One region of the Rhizobium sp. 11_C7_N12_5 genome, then DNA from elsewhere that is predicted to be linked to it. Evidence: riboswitches for the same ligand, from Rfam matches in the RefSeq annotation. Region 1 holds a riboswitch; each other region holds the start of a gene.
What was found. A riboswitch is a leader RNA that binds a small molecule or an ion and turns the genes downstream of it on or off. The one in region 1 is predicted to bind thiamine pyrophosphate.
Positions count from the first base shown of each region.

Region 2: linked by a shared signal. The riboswitch ahead of thiB (thiamine ABC transporter substrate binding subunit) and the one ahead of thiC (phosphomethylpyrimidine synthase ThiC) in region 1 are both predicted to bind thiamine pyrophosphate.
Region 3: linked by a shared signal. The riboswitch ahead of thiM (hydroxyethylthiazole kinase) and the one ahead of thiC (phosphomethylpyrimidine synthase ThiC) in region 1 are both predicted to bind thiamine pyrophosphate.

Region 1 covers NZ_JBPWPY010000002.1:495,864-499,137, reverse strand. The annotation lists gene AB8B29_RS21445 (hypothetical protein) at 542-1,285, shown strand; TPP riboswitch at 1,384-1,515, shown strand; gene thiC (phosphomethylpyrimidine synthase ThiC) at 1,609-3,274, shown strand, end outside.
Region 2 covers NZ_JBPWPY010000001.1:3,298,868-3,302,141, forward strand. The annotation lists gene AB8B29_RS16200 (MDR family MFS transporter) at 161-1,696, shown strand; TPP riboswitch at 1,767-1,883, shown strand; gene thiB (thiamine ABC transporter substrate binding subunit) at 1,934-2,962, shown strand; gene thiP (thiamine/thiamine pyrophosphate ABC transporter permease ThiP) at 2,973-3,274, shown strand, end outside.
Region 3 covers NZ_JBPWPY010000002.1:854,964-858,237, reverse strand. The annotation lists gene yghU (glutathione-dependent disulfide-bond oxidoreductase) at 84-959, opposite strand; gene AB8B29_RS23010 (DUF1127 domain-containing protein) at 1,458-1,604, opposite strand; TPP riboswitch at 1,839-1,935, shown strand; gene thiM (hydroxyethylthiazole kinase) at 1,983-2,786, shown strand; gene thiE (thiamine phosphate synthase) at 2,783-3,274, shown strand, end outside.

The DNA.
Region 1 (3,274 bases):
TCACCTCGAAAGCCGGTCGGTCTAAACGCGACCAAGTAGCCCGGCAAATACGCACCTGATGTTGGCTTGAGTCCCCTCTCACCTCCATAATTGATCTCGCGGCAACGGTCATGAAATGCCCCTACCGATCCGGCCGAATACTCGACCGTAAGACAGCTTATGTCCTGCATCCGATTTACAAACGGACAGTATGTTTGTCAATTATGTGAAACCGACCGTAACGTTAGTCTTGGCATCTGTTGCTTAAATGCAACTGCGGGCAGCGGGACAGGCGTGGACCCATTCATTGATGGCGGAAAGGCGCGTTTTTGGGGCCGGCGGAAGTGCCCACGGCCGAGCGCGGCATCGACATCGGTGGCCAATCCGGAAGCCCCGCGACCTAACCCGCCATTTTCGCACGCCCCCGGCAATCATCCCGGCTTCCGTCAACAACGTTCGGAAACTCTCCAGAAACAAAATTCAATAATTCGGTACACACAGAAATGTTGAATCTCCCTAGATTCTTGCGACTCGCGCGCTACCGGAAAGGGCCCAACAGCGAATGACCGAGAATCGGCTGATCTTCATAGCGACACCCTGTTTCGGCGGACTTGTTGCCAAGGATTATATGCAATCCATCTTTTCCCTGATGCAGGTCGGCGCGCAGGCCGGCATACAATTGACGCTTGCACTCCTCGGCAATGATGCGCTGATCACCCGCAGCCGCAACACGCTGGTATCCTCCTTCCTGAACGACACGGCGGCGACGCATATGCTGTTCATCGACGCGGACATCAGTTTCGAGCCCGAGCAGGTAATGCGGCTGCTGAATGCGGACAAGGATGTCGTCGCGGCCATGTACCCCATCAAGGATTACGACTGGGATAGTGCGGCGCGCGCAACCACGCGCACCGGCGAGTCACTCAATGCCGCAGCTCTGCATTATGTCGGCACGCCGCTGGTCGGCCAGAGCAGCGAACGCGATGGTGATTTTGTCAGTGCTATCTATGCGGGCACCGGCATGCTGCTCATCAAACGTGAAGTCATCAAGACGATGACCGCAGCCTATCCCGATCTGCGCTACAGCGCCATCCATGCCTATCCCGGCACCAAACGTTCGCCTGCGACTCAATACGCTCTCTTCGAATGCATGATCGAGGAAGGGACGGGCATTTATTTGAGCGAGGATTTCGCCTTCTGCCATCGCTGGCGGGCGCTTGGCGGCAAGATCTGGCTCGATACCGCCAGCAAGCTTACCCATACCGGCGCTCATCGCTTCGTTGGCAACACGGCGCCCCGCTACTAAGGCGGGTCTATGCCGGAGCGGCCGGAGGAAGATCACAGACAGCGACCGCGATCTTGGCTGCGGGGTTGACAGAGACGGAGGGGAGAGCATAGCCTCCCGATATTCACCAGGGGGGTCCCGACAAGGGGCTGAGATACTGCTGGACAATACGGCTTTGCCTGTTGTGGCGCAGTGACCCGTTGAACCTGATCCAGTTCATACTGGCGTAGGGACGGTGCAAGCGCTCGAAGGCTTCGGATTCACGCGTGGAATCCACAGCCGGCGTCTTTTCATCATTCCGGCTGATTGACTGGGTCTCCAAATGCAACTTGGAGCCTCAAACCATGACCATTGCCGCAAAAAACCTCACCCCAACCGTCACCACCGGCCCGCTGCCGGCATCCCGGAAGATCTACATTCCGGGAGACATCCATTCCGACATCCGCGTGCCGATGCGCGAGATCAGCGTTCATCCGACGGCAGGCGAGCCGCCCGTCGTCGTCTACGATTCCTCCGGCCCCTATACTGTCGAGGGGGCCGAAATCCGCATCGAGCAGGGACTTGCCGGGCTCCGTCGTGACTGGGTGCTCGCTCGTGGCGATGTCGAAGCCTATGAGGGCCGCCATGTGCGCCCTGAGGACAACGGCTTCGTCAGTGCCGATCGGCTGACCCCCGAATTTCCCGGGCGCCGCCAGCCGCTGCGCGCCAGGGACGGCAAGGCTGTCACGCAGCTTGCCTATGCGCGGGCCGGCATCATCACCCCGGAGATGGAATTCATCGCCATTCGCGAAAATCTCGGCCGCAAGGCAAAGGCCGAAGCCTTGGTCCGCGACGGCGAGAGCTTCGGCGCGCATATTCCCGATCATGTAACACCGGAATTCGTCCGGCAGGAAGTCGCCGCCGGACGGGCGATCATTCCCGCCAACATCAATCACCCGGAGGCAGAGCCGATGATCATCGGCCGGAACTTCCTGGTGAAGATCAATGCCAATATCGGCAACTCCGCCGTTACCTCCTCGATGGCGGAAGAGGTCGAGAAGATGGTCTGGGCCGCCCGCTGGGGTGCCGATACCGTCATGGATCTCTCCACCGGCCGCAACATCCACAATATCCGCGAGTGGATCATCCGCAATTCGCCGCTGCCGATCGGCACCGTGCCGCTCTATCAGGCGCTGGAGAAGGTCGAAGGCGTTGCCGAGAACCTGACCTGGGAGGTCTATCGCGACACGTTGATCGAACAGGCCGAACAGGGCGTCGACTATTTCACCATCCATGCCGGCGTGCGGCTTCACTACATCCCGCTGACAGTCAATCGCGTCACCGGCATCGTCTCGCGCGGCGGCTCGATCATGGCCAAATGGTGTCTCCATCATCACCGCGAGAGCTTCCTCTACGAGCATTTCGAGGAGATCTGCGATATCTGCCGCGCCTATGACGTCTCCTTCTCGCTGGGTGACGGCCTTCGCCCCGGCTCGATCGCCGATGCCAACGATGCGGCGCAATTTGCCGAGCTCGAGACGCTCGGTGAGCTGACGAAGATCGCCTGGGCCAAGGATTGCCAGGTGATGATCGAAGGGCCCGGCCATGTGCCGATGCACAAGATCAAGGAAAACATGGACAAGCAGCTCGCGGTCTGCGGCGAGGCGCCCTTCTACACGCTCGGGCCGCTGACGACCGATATCGCGCCGGGTTACGACCACATCACCTCTGGGATAGGCGCTGCCATGATCGGCTGGTTCGGCACGGCGATGCTCTGCTACGTCACGCCGAAAGAGCATCTCGGCCTGCCGGATCGCAACGACGTCAAGACCGGCGTCATCACCTACAAGATCGCCGCTCATGCCGCCGATCTCGCCAAGGGACATCCAGCGGCGCAACTGCGCGACGATGCCCTGTCGCGGGCGCGATTCGAATTCCGCTGGGAAGACCAGTTCAACCTTTCGCTCGATCCCGACACCGCCCGCAGCTTCCACGACGAGACCTTGCCGAAGGAAGCCCACAAGGTGGCGC
Region 2 (3,274 bases), on a different contig from region 1:
ACCATATCAGAGGCGGAAAAGAAATAAAACATGCAAACAGCATTCACCTGTCATTGACAATTATATGCTAACAGCACATATGTTTCCTATATGAAGGCGGGGCGCCCCGCGCATTCGCTCGACTGCGCAGCGTTTCGGACAAGCTGGGATATCTTGCTCCATGGACATGCAGACAACGTTCGCGCCGCTCGTGACGGATCCCAGGCGGCGGCTTATTCTCTTCCTGTTTCTGATGACCGCCATGTTCATGGCAACGCTCGACAATCAGATCGTATCGACGGCACTCCCTACCATCGTCGGCGAGTTCGGGCATCTGGAACGCTTCGGCTGGATTGGATCGGCCTATCTTCTCTCCCTTTCCGCCGTGATGCCTGTTTATGGCAAGCTCGGCGACCTCTTCGGCCGCAAATATGTGATGATGACGGCGATCGCGATCTTCACTGTCGGCTCCGCCGTCTGCGGCCTTGCGGTGTCGATGGACACGCTGATCGCCGCCCGCGTGCTGCAGGGCTTCGGCGGCGGCGGCATCATGGTGTCGATCTTCGCCGTCAACGCCGATCTCTTCGAGCCGCGCGAACGCGCCCGCTACCAGAGCTATTCGAGCCTCGTGCTGATGGCGTCCGGCGCCATCGGCCCCGTCCTCGGCGGCACGATGAGCGATCTGTTCGGCTGGCGCTCGATTTTCCTCGTCAATGTGCCGATCGGCTTCATCGTGCTCGCCGGCCTCGCCACCATGCTGCCCTACCGCAAGCCGGCCCGCCGGCCGAAGATCGACTATGCCGGCGCGCTTGTTCTTGCACTGACGACGACAAGCATCGTGCTCGCCGCAGACGGCACCGAACTCTTCGGATCGCTGCTGTCGCCGCAATGCCTCGGCATCATCGCCTTCGGTGTCATCTGCGCTATCGCCTGGGTCTTCATCGAGCGGCGTGCGCCCGAGCCAATCGTGCCGATGACACTGTTCCGCAATCCGACATTCGGCCTGCTCCTGATCATCTCGATCACCAGCGGTGCGGTCGCCATCGGCATGGTCAACTACTTCGCTCTCTTCCTGCAGACGACGACGGGCCTTTCGCCCTCGCTGGCCGGCCTGCTGTTCATCCTTTTGACCGGCGGCATCGTCTGCGGCTCGCTTTCCGCCGGCAGGTTGATCGCGGCAAGAGGCCGCTACAAACCCTTTGCCGTCGCCAGCGCCGCCTGCAGCACCATTGCTTTCGGCTCGCTCGCCTTCGTCCATGCCGGCACGCCCATCGCCGTCATCGGCGGCCTGATGCTGCTGCACGGCATCGGTATCGGCCTTGCGCAGCAGGTGCCTGTCATCGGCGTGCAGAACGCCGCCAATAGCCGCGACGTCGGTGCTGCTACCGGCGCGGTGACGCTGTCGCGGATGGGCGGTGCCTCGATCGCCATCTCCATCTATGGCGCCATCATCGCCGCCAAGCTCGGCAATGTCGGTGTCTCGATTTCAGGCGTTTCCGACATCAAGGAACTGACGCCGAAGATGATGGCGGCCCTGCCGGAAGCCACCCGCGAAGCCGTCGCCAATGCCTATGCAAGTGCCTTCAGTCCCCTGTTCATGACGGCAGCCGGCATCTGCCTGCTCGGCCTTCTGACAGCGCTCACGCTGAAGAACGTGCAGCTGCCCGGCGCCACCAAGAAATTCGAAAACACGGTTGCCGCCGAAGCCGCCGAATAGATCGTGCGGCCTGCAATCGACGGGGGAATCATTCCCCTTGTCATCCCTTCGTCACAAGGCTAAATCTGCCGATGCTCTAACGGGGTGCCTTATGTCCTTTGGGATATTTGGCTGAGAGGCTTTGACAGGCCAACCCGCGGAACCTGATCCGGCTAACACCGGCGGAGGGATTAGACGCGTGACGAAATCATGGCGCCCTTTTCCCCTTCAAGACGAAACCAAAGAGGAGGCGCTGTCATGCACGACCGATCGCTATTGTCATTCTTCGCCGGCCTGGCTCTCGCCGCCGGCACGACGTTTTTTACTGCCCAGGCCGCCCAGGCTGCCGACAAGACGCTGACCATCTACACCTATGAGAGCTTTACCGCCGATTGGGGTCCCGGCCCCAAGGTCAAGGCCGCCTTTGAAAAGACATGCGGCTGCACGGTCAACTACGTCAGCGTCACCGACGGCGTGGCGCTTCTGTCCCGCCTCAAGCTCGAGGGCGCCGGCACCAAGGCCGATATCGTTCTCGGCCTCGACACCAATCTAGTCAATGAAGCCAAGGATACCGGCTTGTTCGATGCGAGCGGCGTCGACACATCGGCGCTCAAGGTTCCCGGCGATTTCAAGGATGATGTCTTCGTGCCCTATGACTACGGCCATTTCGCCGTCATCTATGACACGCAGACGGTCAAGAACCCGCCGAAGAGCATGAAGGATCTCGTCGAGGGCGATCCCCAGCAGAAGATCGTCATCGAGGATCCGCGCACCTCGACACCGGGCCTCGGCCTCCTGCTCTGGGTCAAGTCGATCTACGGCGACAAATCAGCCGATGCCTGGACCAAGCTCAAGGGCCGCATCCTGACGGTGACGCCCGGCTGGTCGGAGGCCTATGATCTCTTCACCAAGGGCGAAGCGCCGATGGTGCTCTCCTACACCACGTCGCCGGCCTATCACATGATCGAGGAAAAGACCGACCGCTATCAGGCGGCTGCCTTCTCCGAAGGACATTACATCCAGATCGAGGTCGCCGGCCTCGTCAAATCGTCTTCGAATAAGGACCTTGCCCGCGATTTCCTGAAATTCATGGTGTCGCCGGCCTTCCAGGACATCATCCCCACCAGCAACTGGATGATGCCGGCCTCCGCCACATCGACGCCGCTGCCGGACGCCTTCAGCAAGCTCGTAGTGCCGACGAAGACCTTCCTCATGAGTCCTGAAGTCGTCGAGAAGAACCGCAAGGCCTGGATCGACGAATGGCTTGCCGCCACCAGCGGCAACTGACATCGCGACCATGCTGACGGCACTCGAAAGAAGACGCGCCATTTCCGGCGGGGCGCTCAGCCTCGCCGGCATCGCGCTTTTCGTCGGGATCGCCGTCGTCGTCCTGCTTGCCGCCGGCATCGAATCCGGCGGCGACTCCACGCTCGCAGATCCCTATCTGCTGCGCGTGCTGCGGTTCACCCTGCTGCAGGCGACCCTGTCGGCGCTGCTCTCCATCGTGCTTGCCATCCCCGTCGCCCGCGCCCTGGCGCGCCAGCCGCGCTTTCCCGGCCGGCTGTGGCTGATCCGCCTGATGGCCGTGCCCATGGGCCT
Region 3 (3,274 bases), 360 kb from region 1:
CACCCGGCATTCAGGACCGAACAAAACAAAAAACTCGCGGCTTTTGGGCCGCGAGCTCATGACGATCGAAAGTAAATGGAATGTCAGCCGGCGGGCGCGATCTTGTCCTGCGTCTTCGTGTCGAAATCGCTGGCGTCATGGCGCTCGCGCAGCTGTTCGGAAGGATCGCCGGACATGCGGTTGACCATGCGTCCGCGCTTGACGGTCGGTCGTGCGAATATCTGCTCCGCCCAACGCTGGACGTTCTTGTAATCCTGCACCTGCAGGAATTCGGCTGCTCCGTACTGCCAGCCCTTGGCCAGGCCGCCATACCATGGCCAGATTGCCATATCCGCGATCGTGTATTCGCTGCCGGCAATATATTCGCTTTCGGCCAGACGACGGTCGAGCACATCGAGTTCGCGCTTCACTTCCATGGCGAAACGATCGATCGCATATTCGATCTTCGTCGGAGCATAGGCGTAGAAATGGCCGAAACCGCCGCCGAGATAGGGCGCGCTGCCCATCTGCCAAAACAGCCAGGAGAAACATTCGGCTCGAGCCGGCTGTTCGGTCGGCAGGAAGGCGCCGAACTTTTCGGCGAGATAGGTCAGGATCGACGCCGATTCGAAGACGCGGATCGGCTTGGGGCCACTGCGGTCGAGCAAGGCGGGGATCTTCGAATTGGGATTGACCTCCACGAAACCGCTGCCGAACTGGTCGCCCTCGCCGATCTTGATCAGCCAGGCATCATATTCAGCGCCGCTATGACCAAGCGCCAGCAGCTCTTCGAGCATGATGGTGACCTTCACGCCATTCGGCGTTCCGAGCGAATAAAGCTGGAGGGGATGACGACCCACCGGCAATTCCTTTTCGTGGGTCGGCCCCGCGATCGGACGGTTGATATTGGCGAACTGGCCGCCATTCGCCTTGTTCCAGGTCCAGACTTTCGGCGGCGTGTATTCGGCAGAACCGGTCATGGGCATCCTCTCGTTTTCAGTGAATCGAATTGAGCGTGGTCATCGATGTAGCGCGCTACTTCTGTCGCACATAGTAGCGGCTGTTCATTTTTACGAGAGGAGCACGAGCTGCTTTTTGGATGGCCCTGGATAAAACGAAAAAAGCCTGCCGCGGGAGGAGGTGCGGCAGGCTTTCGACAATAAATGAACAGCGCACGGGAGGAGTAGTGGCGCTGTTCGCGCAGACGACCTTGGGAGGAGGAGTAGGGCGCCTGCAAAGCGAAGGGATGCGGGAGGAGGTGCATCGCTTCGATGAAAATCATAATACCTGGCTTTTGCTCACTTCATAGGCATTTATTTGCAAGGCAGTTATGCGCTATGCGAAAAGCGGAAAGCTCGACCGCATAACATTTCGGCATACAAAACAGTGACAGCCGTCATGCGGACAAAACAAAAGCGCCTGCTCGGGAGGAAGCAGGCGCTGGCAACATGCAGATTGCAGATCAGCGTTTCGAGCCGTTAGCCCGCGATGGCTGCACGGGCAACATTGCGGATTTCGCCGCGATCGATACCCAGGTCATGCAGTTCGCGCGTGGACATGCGGCCCAATTCGGCGACCGTCTGACGGTACTTGCGCCAGTTGTTGAAAGAGCGTGCTACGTTCATGATGATCCCCTTTCCTCGGGCATTCGAAGCTGAGCTGCCGTCCTTGGCGCTCCATTCGCTTCGATGAGAAACATATAGTGGAAGCCCCTCGCCTTTTGCAGCGCCAAGGCTTCACTGCACCCATGCATGAAGTGCATGGGTTGATGCAGAACCCGCAAGGCTGTTCCGGCACGGCCCCCAATGTCTTTGCGATTTATTGATGACAGGGCAGCCTTTGTCTGCGAAAACAACGGCATTGAGAGACAGGGGCGTCTGCTATCCGGCAGGCTGAGAAGCACCCTTTGAACCTGAACCAGATCATGCTGGCGGAGGGAGTCGCTCGGGGTTCTGCAACATCCTATGCCGCCCCTCGCGTCTCGCCCGCCCGAAAGGGGCGATATGCAAGACCAAACCACTGCCGGCACTCTGTTCGGCGCCATGCGAGCGAATCCGCCGCTGGTGCAGTGCATCACCAATTTCGTGGCGATGAACATCGCCGCCAACGTGATGCTTGCCGCCGGCGCATCGCCGGCCATGGTCCATGCCGAGGAAGAAGCGGCCGAGTTCGCCGCCATCTCCGCCGCGCTGACGATCAATATCGGCACGCTGTCGGCCGAATGGCTTGTCGGCATGCTGTCGGCCGCACAATCGGCAAGACAGGCCGGCAGGCCCTGGGTGCTCGATCCGGTCGCTCACTATGCGACCGCATTCCGGCGCAGGGCAGTCGCGCAATTGCTGGACCTGCAGCCGACGGTCATTCGCGGCAACGCGTCCGAGATCATCGCGCTCGCCGGAGGCGTCAGTCGCGGCCAGGGCGTCGATAGCCGCGATCCCGTCGAGTTGGCCGAGCAATCGGCCAGGCAACTCGCCGAACGGCATGGATGCGTGGTTGCCGTGACCGGTGTCACCGATTTCGTGACAGATGGCCACAAGGCGCGACGCATAGAAGGCGGATCGCCGCTGATGCCGCAGGTCACGGCCCTCGGCTGCTCGTTGACCTGCCTGGTCGGGGCCTTTGTGGCGACTGCGCCCGATAATCCCTTCGATGCGACGGCGGCGGCCCTTGCCGTTTTTGCCGTTGCCGGGGAACAGGCGGGAACCGTCGCCGATGGGCCTGGCTCCTTTTCCTGGCGCTTCCTCGACGCGCTGGCCGCCCTCGATGCGGAAGCGCTCACCGCCAAAGCGAGGATCATGCTCGCATGAAAAACTTCGACCTTTCGCTTTATCTCGTTCTCGATCCGATACTCTGTGCGGATTTCGGCATGGTCGAGACAGCCCGTGCGGCGGTCGCCGGCGGTGCGACCATCGTGCAACTGCGTGACAAGCATGCTTCAACCGCAGCCATGATCGATACCGGCCTTGCCCTCAAGCGGGCGCTGGCCGGAAGCAAGGCCCGCCTCATCGTCAACGACGATGTCGAGGCCGCCATCGCCATCGGCGCCGATGGCCTGCATATCGGGCAGGAAGATCTGGATGCCGACACCGCCCGCCGTATGATTGGGCCGGAGATGATCCTCGGTCTCTCGGTGGAGACGGAAGCTCTGGCCTCGGCCGTCGATGCCGAGATCGTCGACTATGTTGGCGTCGGCCCCGTCTTTGCCACGCCGACCAAGCCCGACCACAAGCAGCCGATCGGCTTTGACGGCCTTGCCCGCATCATCAGGCTCTGCCCGGTTCCTGTCGTCGCCATC